Regions from separate parts of the Paenibacillus algicola genome, predicted to be linked through region 2. Evidence: predicted binding sites of a transcription regulator. Region 2 holds the regulator's gene; each other region holds the start of a gene.
The links. The regulator LexA, encoded in region 2, represses DNA repair genes until DNA is damaged. The targets are predictions, from matches to a motif close to CGAACATATGTTCG.
Positions count from the first base shown of each region.

Region 1 (3,190 bases), 410 kb from region 2:
CCATGACTCCACGTTACAGATGAAAAAAAACACCGTGTTCTTCAACACGGTGCGGGATTTTCACACGATCTACCATGAAAAGGAGATCAATTATTCTGCCTTGAACAATTCCTGTTCTTCCATATCTTCCTGTGCTTTCTCGCTATCGCTCTGCACCGGAACATTCGTTGTCAGGTTACTGGCCTCACGAATCTTGTTCTCGATCACTTCAGCAATTTCCGGGTGCTCCTTCAAAAACTGCTTCGCATTCTCCCGGCCCTGTCCCAGACGATCACCGGAGAAGGAGTACCATGCACCGCTCTTGTCCACAATGTCCAGTTCCGTGCCGATATCAATGAGGCTGCCCTCTCTGGAAATACCTTCACCGTACATAATATCCAGCTCCGCTTGCTTGAACGGAGGCGCTACCTTGTTCTTGACTACCTTGACACGGGTACGGTTACCCACCACGTCGTTGCCCATCTTGATGCTCTCAATCCGGCGAACGTCCAGACGTACCGTAGAGTAAAACTTCAGAGCTCGTCCGCCCGGCGTCGTTTCCGGGTTACCGAACATGACGCCAACTTTCTCGCGCAGCTGGTTGATAAAGATTGCAATGGTCTTGGATTTGCTGATAGCACCCGAAAGCTTACGCAGAGCCTGTGACATCAGACGCGCCTGCAGACCCACGTGGGAATCACCCATATCGCCTTCGATTTCCGCTTTCGGCACCAGTGCTGCTACAGAGTCAATGACAATAATGTCAACCGCCCCACTGCGAACCAGTGCTTCGGCAATTTCCAAAGCCTGTTCTCCCGTATCCGGCTGGGAAAGCAGCAGTTCGTCAATGTTAACGCCCAGTTTGTTTGCATAAGATGGATCCAGCGCATGCTCCGCATCAATGAATGCAGCCTGTCCGCCCACCTTCTGAACCTCAGCGATGGCGTGCAGTGCCACTGTTGTCTTACCCGAGGATTCCGGTCCGTATACCTCAACAATACGGCCTCTTGGAAGTCCGCCTGTACCTAAAGCTATATCTAACGCCAAGGAGCCGCTTGGCACGATTTCAACTTGCATATGAGTAGACTCACCGAGTTTCATGATGGAGCCTTTACCGAACTGTTTCTCAATCTGGCGGAGCGCCATATCCAGCGCAGCACGACGATCTGACAATTCATCCACAACCCTTCAAATGTTGATAACATAATAATACCTTGTTTTGATACGTTTGCCAAGCTTTTTTTCGAACATACATTCGTTTTTTTGTGTGCCGCTGTTTACCCCCTCAAGGAGCCCCGGCACGTGACAAAAAAATAAGAACCGCGGCTTTCCTCTATAGAATGCCACGGTTCTTCCGTATCTCCATTATACCTGTCTGAGGAGAATGCGGCAAGTAAAATGTTAAAATTTTACTGCTCGGTTGCTTTCAAGCGTCTCCACAAACGATACAGCAATGCTTTGGTCGCCCGAACCCGAATCGTCTCCCGATTTCCCTTGATGTGCAGCTCGTGAACCTCTGTCTTCTTACCGCGCTCGGCAATCCCGATATATACAAGCCCGATCGGCTTGCGCTCCGCATATCCCGGACCAGCCACCCCTGTGATCGACAAACCGAAATCACTATCTGTAATCATTCGGATTTGCTCACAGAGCACCTCGGCCGTTTCCGCTGAGACCGCTCCTGCCGCGTTCTCCCCTTCCAGCAAATGTAACGGTACGTTTACCAGCTTATGCTTCATTTCGTTCGTGTAGCAGACCACACCTCCGCGCAGCATTGTGGCACTTCCCGGAATGGACGTCAGCGTTTCCATAACGAGCCCCCCGGTACAGCTTTCGGCAGCGCTCAGTGTCAGGCCCTGATCGGCCATCAGGTCTACGATCACCTGCTCGATCGGCACATCCTGGCTGGCATACATGTGATCCGGCACGATGGCTTCAATCTCAGCCTGCAGCTGATCCAGCTTCTCCATCGCCTTCAATTCACTGTCTGCTTTCGTGGAAATACGAACCGTAACCTCTCCATCTTTGGCGTATAACGCAATCGTAGGGTCACTCTGGCCCGTAATCAGGTCTGTAAGACGGTCATCCAATGCCGACTCTCCAATGCCGGCGAATTTCAGCATCTTGGAGTAAATAGGCAGCTCATCGGTCAAAACATGCTGCAGCAGCCACGGCTTGACCTCCTGTTGAAACATGGGGATCAGCTCTTTGGGTGGTCCCGGCAGCATTATATAATGTCTGCCATCTTTAGACACCGCATTGCCTACTGCAAGCCCGGTTTCATTGTCCAGCGGGGTACCGCCGTCAATGGCTAGCGCTTGGCGCTTGTTGTTCTCCGTCATCGGCTTGCTACGATCCTGAAAAAAGCGCTCCAGCTTATCCAGCGCAAGACGGTCATAGTGAAGCTTCGTGCCCAAGTATTCAGCCACCGCTTCCTTCGTCAAGTCATCCTGGGTCGGACCCAGTCCACCGGAGAGAATGACAATGTCGGCTCTCGCGCTGGATAGCTGCAGCGCTTCCTTCAGACGTGACAGGTTGTCGCCCACAACAGTCTGATAATACACATCGATCCCCATTCCAGCCAGCTCTCTGGATAAAAATTGTGCGTTCGTGTTCACGATCTGCCCCAGCAGCAGCTCTGTACCTACAGCAATAATTTCAGCCTTCATAGCTCCCAGCCTCTCTGTATGTCGTGATCTCAAATTTTAAAGCTATACGATGGGCACTTTATGGAAGAAAAAAGCAATAGGATTTCTCCTATTGCTATGACGCGCCAACACCGCGCAAAAGATGCTTGTTCTTTACAAAGTATTCGACTCCGGAGTAAATCGTTATGATCGCTGCAGCCCAGATGGCAATGCGATCAAACGGAATTCCGACAAATACGAACGGAAAATTGTTGATCAACAGCGCCGAGATCGCCACAATCTGAACAATCGTCTTCAGCTTTCCAGAATTTCCTGCAGCTACTACTGCGCCGTCCAGCAAAGCAATCTGCCTCAGGCCTGTAACCGCAAACTCCCGGCTGATGATGACGACCACGATCCATGATTCTACCTTGCCCATTTCGACCAGAGAAATCAGTACCGCCGCAACGAGCAGCTTGTCAGCCAGCGGATCAAGCAGCTTTCCCAGGTTGGTAATCATATTGTGCTTCCGGGCCAGGTACCCGTCTATCCAGTCCGTGCTTGCAGCCAGAATAAATATCAAG
Region 1 is NZ_CP040396.1:2,588,449-2,591,638, forward strand. It holds gene recA (recombinase RecA) at 91-1,152, opposite strand; gene E6C60_RS11990 (competence/damage-inducible protein A) at 1,389-2,648, opposite strand; gene pgsA (CDP-diacylglycerol--glycerol-3-phosphate 3-phosphatidyltransferase) at 2,743-3,190, opposite strand, start outside.
Region 1: recA (recombinase RecA) is a predicted target of LexA. The motif match lies at 1,224-1,237, and genes of this name have one in related genera.

Region 2 (3,190 bases):
AAGGATTAATGCCGATCATTTGAGTAAAAGCAAATGTATCATAGGTTTCATAAAGCTTACGAGCTTCTTCACGAACAGCTGCAAGCAGCTCCCCGGCATCAATGGAGACAGCGTCGGCAGCTGCTTTGCAGGTAGCTGTAAAGGCCTCTTCTACACTTCGCTCATCCCATAGCAGGGTATCATCCAAATCAAACAACACAGCAGCAGTAGACATGTCCCTCTCCCCTTCAATCTTCTGTAATTTGTCGGTTACTCGCGCTCCACCGCAATTTGGTGCATGCTGGCGAATTCCTCCAGCCTTTTTCCCATAGCATCCGTGTCATATCGGTTAATCAGACGGGAAAACACCCAATTGCCGCCCTTTGCTGACGTCTCAATAACGACAGAGCCGTTCAAAAGCCGAATCTTGCTAATTTCGGAAGGTGATAGCTTCCGTTCGCGATTGAATTTGAACGTTGACAGCGTATTTCGGCCAACCTTCAAGAACGGCTTTCTCAAAAAAATCATGATCGCAAGCAGCACATACAGACTAACTCCTACCCAGTTCAGAACGTCGCTTGCTCCAGCCGCGCTCGCTGTAGCTCTGCCCAACAAAGCGTACAGACCTGCCAGGGCCAGAAGCACAATCGGCAGTACATATTTACGACCCTTAAAAATGTGTCCATCAGCCGCTGTACCGTTACCGCCAATAGAGGTCTGGCCCTGCTTCTTACGCTGTTTATTGACCTGGGCCAGGTTCTTGCTTACTTTTCTTTCCCATGAACGAGACATGTCCTTACCCCTTTATTCATGTTTATTTAAAAAGCAGACTTAATGCTTTAAGCCTTTCCCTTTACCGGGCTCTTCATCAACAAATTCAATGGAATCCAGCTGCTGCCGGAAATTTCTTCTTATATTATTGAGATAGATTTCACGAAGCTCAGCACGCTCCTGCTGCTCCTGCTCCGTTAACCCCTCCGTCTTATTCTTTCTCGCTAGAACGTTAATACGCTCCACCAATGCATCAATGTCCATCTGAATACCTCCACTTATATGTTCATTTCTAACTGTGACATGAGAAAAAGAGCTTGTCAAGAAAGCGGCCTTGACCAAGCTCTTTATTATGAAAGAGTCAGATATATTATATCATTATCTGTGAAGAAACAGATACGTCATTTTAAATAATGCAGATCAAGGAGAATGAGTATACATTAAGCCTAATCCCTATGACAGTTTAGTAGAGGGGTAAGCTCAGAACCTCTCCGAATTTAATATCATGGCTATTCAGTCCGTTAAACTTCGCAACGGTATGAATATAGTCACGGATGTCCATGGAATCCGGCTTGTGACTAGCTGCAATGCTCCATAAGGTGTCACCTGACTGCACAACGATCTCCCTCACCTCAGCAGGTTCCTCTACCCCGTTTGCAAATACAGTCAATGCACTGCTAAAGCCCAGAAAGAACACGAACAGAATACCTAACAGCTTTTTGCGGTTTAAAGACATTATGTAATTCAAAGCTTGAGATAAGGACTTCCTCCCCTGTGCCCTAGCTTGCGGCTGCGCCGGGTGGTCATAAATACTCCGATAAGTACTATATTTCAGCATGTCGATCATCTCCCAAACAAATGTTCTGTTTGAATCTACTATAACAAGAACACTTGTTTGTTTCAAGCGTTTTTTACGAACAATTGTTCCGAGAAAAATTATTTAGAACTAATGTTTGTACGAACGGTAGTTCTATGTTATACTTTTACCAAACGTTACATAAATGGGGTTGATAAGGAATGTCGAAGATATCCAGCCGCCAATTGGCCATATTGGAATTTATCCGTACAGAAGTACGCAGTAAAGGGTATCCGCCTTCAGTTCGTGAGATTGGCGAAGCCGTCGGACTGGCCTCCAGCTCTACGGTACACGGTCATTTAGACCGTCTGGAGAAGAAGGGCCTGATTCGCCGAGACCCTACTAAGCCTAGAGCGATTGAACTGCTGGGCCAGGAAGAGTCAGAGAGCAGCAATCTTTTCACGCATACGATTTCCAGAGTGCCTGTAGTCGGTAAGGTTACCGCCGGCGTTCCGATCACCGCTACGGAGAATATTGAAGATTACTTCCCGCTGCCTCAGCATTTTGTTGGCGATGACAAGATTTTCATGCTTTCCGTCGCTGGCGACAGTATGGTTGAGGCTGGAATTATCAATGGAGATTACGTGATCGTGAGACAGCAGCAGACCGCGGACAATGGAGATATTGTCGTCGCCATGACCGAAGAGGACGAAGCTACAGTCAAGACCTTCTATAAGGAAAAGGATCATATCCGTCTTCAGCCAGAGAACTCGGCGTACGAGCCGCTTCGCTTGAATCATGTATCGATTTTAGGTAAAGTAGTAGGCATTTTTAGAGATATTCATTAGGAATATTCACCATCTAATTAAGAGAAGATGACCTCTGTACTTGTACAGGGTTATCTTTTTTTGTTGTTGCTTCCGAAATAAAAAAGCTGCCACTGTATTATAAAATTATAAAACATAAATTCTGGATTTTTAAAAATTCTTTAGATAAGACTGAATGGCTCTTGTAGCTTTTTTTGTTATTTCGCTATCTATTTTAGCCTCTGCATTCTGCTGGACAATAATTATCAAGTTTTTATAGCTAAAAGTTAAAATATCTGTTTTTTGAGATAGGTTCTGATCAATGTCAGATAGACCTTTAGTTTTACTATATTCAATAATGTCGTTTCCTATAAAATTTTTAGTGTAGGCAAACTTTATAATTACTTGCTTAGTGGTATCTTCATCTTCAAAAATTAGCATTCTTTGAGTTGTTCGTATTGGTGTGTTATTTTCTATCTTTCCTTCCAAAGATAAAATCTCTCGGTAGCGTCAAGAAGTTTGTGTAAGGCGGTAAGGATATCCATCGGGACGATGGATATGAGTGATGTCTGAATGTTGAGACCGTGTTGTTCGTGGGGGACAAAGCCCCACGTTTGTGCGGTCGTTACTGGTTACTCATGGGTAGCGGATAGCGTTCGTCAAACATCTCAGCAAGCTTCTTTTTGACCTCTGTCATTCCGAATCCAGGTGTGACGCGTTCTGCATACGTATCGTTGTACTCAATGCATTGTAAGTAGACGACTTTCTCGGCCGCATCCATATTCGTTAAACTGTTCATTGGCTTGAGCCGCTTACGAAACTCCTTGTTCATACGCTC
Region 2 is NZ_CP040396.1:2,182,574-2,185,763, reverse strand. It holds gene E6C60_RS10075 (HAD family hydrolase) at 1-214, opposite strand, end outside; gene E6C60_RS10070 (hypothetical protein) at 250-771, opposite strand; gene E6C60_RS10065 (DUF896 domain-containing protein) at 811-1,014, opposite strand; gene E6C60_RS10060 (LysM peptidoglycan-binding domain-containing protein) at 1,214-1,486, opposite strand; gene lexA (transcriptional repressor LexA) at 1,768-2,394, shown strand; gene E6C60_RS10050 (hypothetical protein) at 2,524-2,841, opposite strand; gene E6C60_RS10045 (IS256 family transposase) at 2,978-3,190, opposite strand, start outside.

Region 3 (3,190 bases), 340 kb from region 2:
AATTTATCAAGTCATCTAAGGAACCAATCCTTTGTTCAACTACCCGACAACATCTGCTGAATAATGAAGCTTTGTTTCCTCGTCCGCTCCTCCGTACGTTTAGAAAAACACGCCGCGAGCGTAAGGTGGTAAAAATGAAGATCAACCCTCTTCGATAGAAAGCCCTCCAACAGCTCTAACCCCTTCAACAGCGAGTAAATACATTTCATGCTCCATCGCCAGCTCGCGGACCCATTCCCGGTAATCTTGCTCCGCTGCCGAGCGTTCTGCCTCTGTTAAATATCGATCCTCTACTAGCTGATGCCCCCGGCTCGCAGCAACCTCCGCCCAAATTCCCGCTGCGGTTTCAAAACCTTCCCATCCTCTAACGCTTTTTTCCGATTGATTCGTTACGCTCACCTGAGTTAATGCATTTTGCTTAAAATAAACTTCCAGCTGATCTGCAATGGCATTGTCCATTCCAACATCGCTCCGCCAATCTAAAAACCTGCGATAGAAATGCACCATGGATGCAGGAAACTCCGGTTCTGTGCGGAGCTTTTCATGATTATAATCAAGCACCAACACCTTTCCTCCCAGCTTTACTGCCCGAATCATTCGCTGTAGCGCTAACTCGGGCTGATCCAGCCATTGAAGTACACGGGAGGCATTAACAACATCGAAGGCTGCCTCATAACCCATCTGATATATATCCCTCACCTCAAACGACAGCTGCGGAATATGCCGGTACCGTTCCTTTGCTTCTATAATTAATGCTTCGCTGCTGTCTATACCAACGACTTTGCCGCCAGGGCCAACCAGTTCTGCAATGCCGTAGGTTATCGCTCCGCTTCCGCAACCAACGTCCAGTATGTGCATGCCTGGCTTGACTAATTCGCTCAACCGTTTGTTTGAGTGGTGTATGGACCTGCTGTTCAAGATCCGGTTAGTACTTTGCGGCATCTTCGCTCTGTTTAATGCCTGTTGGTTCATCATGAGTCGCCTCCTTATGATCTTCTCTTAATTAATTTCAAATTATTTCCATAAACTCTCTCTCATATTTAGTTACAGGGTCAAAACTTTTGGTGCTGACACAAAATTGCAAAAGGTAATGTTTGCTAGCCATTTGAAGTCCTTACCAATTTTTTCATATAGCTTAACTTAAAATTCTTCCAAAGACAATGACAGACCTAACAGAACTATATTTACCACTTGAATAAAGAACGTATGTTCGGTGTATAATATATTAAACGATCCTCGAGCACACATACAAAGGCCGGCAGGATGCCGGCGAATCGCTGATCCTTTACATAAGAGTCTGAAGGAAGGGAAGGAATGAGAACATGCGTAAACGTCAGCAGCGTGTTATTTTTCTGGCCGACTGCCAATCCTTTTATGCTTCTGTGGAGAAGGCCTCCCATCCCGCTTACCGCACCAAGCCGCTGGTCGTCTCCGGCGATCCCTCCCGGCGCAGCGGCATCATTCTGGCCGCCTGCCCCCTTGCGAAGGCTTATGGCGTAACGACTGCCGAGCCGCTGTGGCAGGCTCAGCAGAAATGCCCGGAGGTCATTGTCACCCGGCCGCGCATGAGCGCCTATATCCGCGTGTCGCTCGCCATTATGAGCATCCTGGAATCCTACTCGGATCTGGTGGAGCCGTTCAGCATTGACGAGCAGTTTGTCGATGTGACAGCAAGCCTCTCACACTTTAACTGCACGCCTGCGGAGCTGGCACGCCATATCCAGATGCGCGTCCGGGAAGAAACCGGTATTTATACCCGCATTGGCATTGGACGCAACAAGATCCTGGCCAAGATGGCCTGCGACAACTTCGCGAAGAAGAATGAGTCCGGCATTTATGAGCTGGATGAGCAGCATCTGGATGCCCTCTGGGCTCGTCCCGTGAACAGTATGTTCGGCATCGGCTCCCGCACGATGCGCCATCTGGCCCGCCTTGGAATCCATACCATCGGGGAGCTGGCACAGACGCCTCTGGGTGAGCTCAAGCGGAAAATGAAGCGCCATATGAAAAAAAACTGCGATATCTGGTGTGAGGTGCTGTGGCGGACCGCAAACGGCATGGACGACTCCCCTGTCACCCCGGACGCTTTTGACGGACAAAAGGGTATCGGGCGGCAGACCACGCTTCCGGTGGATTACCATGCCCGGGAAGATATTGACGTGGTGCTGAACGAGCTGTCCATGCTGATTTGTGAACGCGCCCGGGCCAAGGGCTATATGGGAACCGTGGTGCATGCCGGCGCGCAGGGTGCGGATTTTGACCGCCCTGTCGGCTTTTCCCGGCAGCTGAAGCTGCCGGAGCCGAGCCAAATTTCCCGGGAGGTATATGACGCGGCCAAGAAGCTGTTCGATACCCACTGGGACGGCGGACCCGTTCGAAAAATCTGGATTTCCCTCGGAGAGCTCCAAAGCGATGAAGTATACCAGCCCTCCCTGTTCGGCAACCGCGACAGACTGAGGCATCTGGAGCTGACGATGGACGGGATCCGCCATTTGTTCGGGCCTGCCTCGGTGTACTTTGGGTCTTCCCTGAGAAACACCAGTCAGCTTAAATTTCTAAACGCCAAGATTGGAGGACATTACAAATGAAGAAGCTCGAAGGCAACGGATTGTGGCAATCCAGCCGGATGATGCTGTTCGAGCATCGGGATGCCATTTTATCCAAGCAGGAGCAGAAGCAGCGGCAGACCCGCCCGATCCTTGACGAACAGGAGACCGAGCGCATTGCGGAGAAGCTGAGTCAAGCCTACCACAGCGGTGCGACCGTACAGATCCAAGTATACGGAGAATATGGCAATCAACAGGTGGAGGGCAGCATCTCCCGTATTGATGCTCAGCTGCAGCGGCTGCGCATCCAGCATATGTGGATTACCCTGGCAGACATTGTCGAGGCAGCCATTGTCAGTCCTGCCGAAGACATTGAGGGGCTGGTCCCGTGACCGTTTCAGACTTTAGCCAGCCCCGGCAGCAGATGGAATAGCAGCTACTAGCACACAAGGGGCGGCTCTCCTGGATCTGAAGATCCGGGAAAGCGGCCCCTTGTGCCAGTGGAAGGCTTAGACTTAATGCGGCACGAACAGCAGCTGCAGCACGAATAATACAGCAAAAATATACAGCAGCGGATGAACCGCCTTCGCTTTGCCGCTCACAAGCTTCATTAGCGGATAGGAAATGAAGCCGAGCGCAATACC
Region 3 is NZ_CP040396.1:1,843,227-1,846,416, reverse strand. It holds gene E6C60_RS08260 (class I SAM-dependent methyltransferase) at 142-975, opposite strand; gene E6C60_RS08255 (DNA polymerase IV) at 1,323-2,588, shown strand; gene E6C60_RS08250 (YolD-like family protein) at 2,585-2,938, shown strand; gene E6C60_RS08245 (NCS2 family permease) at 3,062-3,190, opposite strand, start outside.
Region 3: E6C60_RS08255 (DNA polymerase IV) is a predicted target of LexA. The motif match lies at 1,200-1,213, and genes of this name have one in related genera.

Region 4 (3,190 bases), 680 kb from region 2:
TGAGGTGCCAAAAAATAATCCACAGCGTGAACGTGAAAGAAAAGCTCGGCTACATGGGTTTTTGGGGTCCGCAAATGTGAGAATTTACGCTGTGTACCGTTCGGCCCTTGGTCTGTGATGTACATTAGCCAACACTACATGTTTAAAGGAGTAACTCGCATGAATGATCAGATTCGAAATTATAATTTTCAAGACGCTGAAGCTATTAGCAAATTCAATTTTGTGTTTAATCTGGCATATCAGTATAATGCGGATTTCAAGTCAGAAAATATTTTTTGTGCAGAGATAAACGATCAAGTCGTTGCTTCTGGTCACCTAGAGCCGACGGATTCCTGCGAATACCTTGATAGAAATGGAAAAGATCCTGATTACAAGCATCGTTTTATCATTGATACCGATTCTGATGGATACGATGATCTTGAAATAGAAATATATCATAAACTTGTTGACCGAGCCCATGAAATCAGTAAATCATACCCGAATAAACAATTACAAATTAGCCGTACTTGTTCTCATGAAGATCTACATTCCATTGATTTTTTATTGGCTCAAGGATTCTACCATTCTTTAAATTACATGATTATGCGACGTGATTTAACAAAACCACTCCCAGAGTACAAGGTTAGTAATGAAATTGAAATTAAGAGATGGGCTATGGAGACCGTTGAGGAGAGAAAACTATATTTACAAGCAGAGAAGGATGGCTTCAATGGAGAGTCTTGGAGTTTAGGCAGACTGAATTGGTTTAGGAGTGGGCCAGAATGGAATACAATTACAGCATTTCATGATAGTAAACCCATTAGTAGTTGTATGACTTGGGGCATATCTTCTGAAAGAAGTGCAACAGAACAAATCTTCACTCACCCTGATTGGAGAAGACAAGGAATTGCAAGAGGGACAATAATTGAAACTCTTAAATTTTTGAGAGATGAGAAACAAAAGACAGAGGCGACATTGGGGGTCGTTGGAAGCAATCACGGTGCGATACATCTTTATAAATCATTGGGTTATGAGTTAATAGATATTCACTTACTTATGGTTAAAGACATTTGTTAAGAGGATATTTCTGACTGCAGAAACGTCACTTGAAACCTTTAAAACAGACTATCCCAGTAATAACTAATAAACGAGGGGTCATAATGATTAACAGCACAGTTCGGCTCATCCATCAAGATGAATTATCTGAACTTTTAGAACTTTATAAGCATTTGAATCCAGATGATCCGGATCTTAATGTAGCAGATATTCAAGCTCATTGGAATAAAATACTGAATGATGAGATGATGAAGATATTTGTCATAAAGCATGAGAGAGAGATTGTTTCTTCATGTACATTAGTATTGATTAGAAATCTAACCAGAGGAGCAAGACCGTATGCAGTAATTGAGAATGTTGTTACTCATCCAGATTATCGGCAAAATGGTCTCGGAAAGCGAATCATGAGAAGAGCAATTGAATATGCAAAGGAACTTAGCTGTTATAAAATTATGCTTTTGACAGGATCGAAGAGAAAAGAAGTACATAATTTCTACGAAGAATGTGGTTTTCAGAAAGATGTAAAGACCGGATTTGTCCTAAAATTGATGTGAACCTAATTGAAAGAATGGCCTTTTTTCAATACCTTGCCATCCCGATCAGCACGGTAATCATGAAAGATCCCTCCTGCACTCTTTCATTGAGTGACTTCAGGCAGCGGATTAATAAACTCATGATTCCGAACCCAAACGACAAACAACAAAGCAAATATATTCTCGTAAAAGCGGATTCTGTATAAGTTATTGTGTGCGGCATAGGAGTAGCGTATCATGTTTAGAGCGAAGACTATCTAGAATACCCATACAGGAGGCTGCAGCATGGCTAAATCAAAGGTACCCAAAAGACCTACCAGAGATGAGTTTGTACTCGAAGAACTCGGAAATCAGCTTACAGAGGCGTATAACGAGAAGTCAGAGATTGTGCTTACAGTTTGGGGCTGGGAAGAAACCGTTACAGGGACGATCGTAACGATGGACCCAAGAACAGGCAGGGTACATATTCAAACTAATGAAGGATTGGTTAAAGTTCCGTTTATGGATATCATGGAAATGAACTATCCAAGATATTAAACAAGCAAAACCCGCTCGCTGAGCGGGTTCCAGGTATAAAGGCGAGTCATGATAGGATTGTTTTCCCCTGCATATTCGCTATTACTAACGTGTGGTTTTTGTTTGATTAGGACTTGTATTCGCTATAATAGGCAGCATTTTCTCGCTTTTCTCCATCAAGGCATTGCACTGGCCGCATACCGGTTGAACTAGAAACACAAAGTTATCTCTCATCCATCCGTTGCACTCTTCATTAGTGCATGACCATATCGTTGTCATTTCCTCCGGAAGATCCACCATCGGTCTTTTCCGCGAATAGTACAAGCAGCATCCCTCTTTCTCTTTTGGAGTCATGAAGTGAGTAAAAAAAAGCCCCAAAACTAGGTTTGGGACTTTCTAACCGTGATTTACAGTTTAACAACGTTCTCGGCTTGTGGGCCGCGGTTGCCTTGTACTACATTAAATTCTACACGCTGACCTTCGTCAAGCGATTTGAAGCCGTCGCCAGTAATGGCACTGAAGTGCACAAATACGTCGTCTCCGCCTTCTACCTCGATGAAACCAAAACCTTTGTCTGCATTAAACCACTTTACTGTTCCTTGCTGCATGATTCATTACCTCCATATATTTGATTTTTACAATTCCAAAAAAAAATCACATATTGTACAAGGTTATCATCAAAATCATAACCCTCTACAATATGTGAGTTCAGGTTGAAATTCTAACTATTTAAGATTATCACAGCTGCCATTATAATGTCAAGCTTTAGTGCGTCTCTTTATTTAGAAACGGAGAGCATGGATTTAAGTCAGACAAGGAAGGACATAATGGTAACAAAAAAGAGGTGAACAAATGCAGTATCCTATTGAACAGCAAATATTATGGGGCTACGCAGCGGTGATGGCAGCAGGTGCCGTTATTTTCGCGGTATGGTCTTTTAACCGCAAGCAGGTTCCACGCTACGAATACCTGATAGCCTTTATCATTCCAGTGTGGTCCGGGGCCGCCTATCTGTCGATGGCTATGGGACAAGGTCACATCGTCAAAGACGGCCATCTGATTTACTTTGCACGGTATCTGGATTGGATCGTCACCACTCCTCTATT
Region 4 is NZ_CP040396.1:2,867,217-2,870,406, reverse strand. It holds gene E6C60_RS13345 (GNAT family N-acetyltransferase) at 160-1,056, shown strand; gene E6C60_RS13340 (GNAT family N-acetyltransferase) at 1,140-1,589, shown strand; gene E6C60_RS13335 (YolD-like family protein) at 1,854-2,105, shown strand; gene E6C60_RS13330 (cold-shock protein) at 2,190-2,438, opposite strand; gene E6C60_RS13325 (cold-shock protein) at 2,492-2,692, opposite strand; gene E6C60_RS13320 (bacteriorhodopsin) at 2,937-3,190, shown strand, end outside.
Region 4: E6C60_RS13335 (YolD-like family protein) is a predicted target of LexA. The motif match lies at 1,741-1,754, and genes of this name have one in related genera.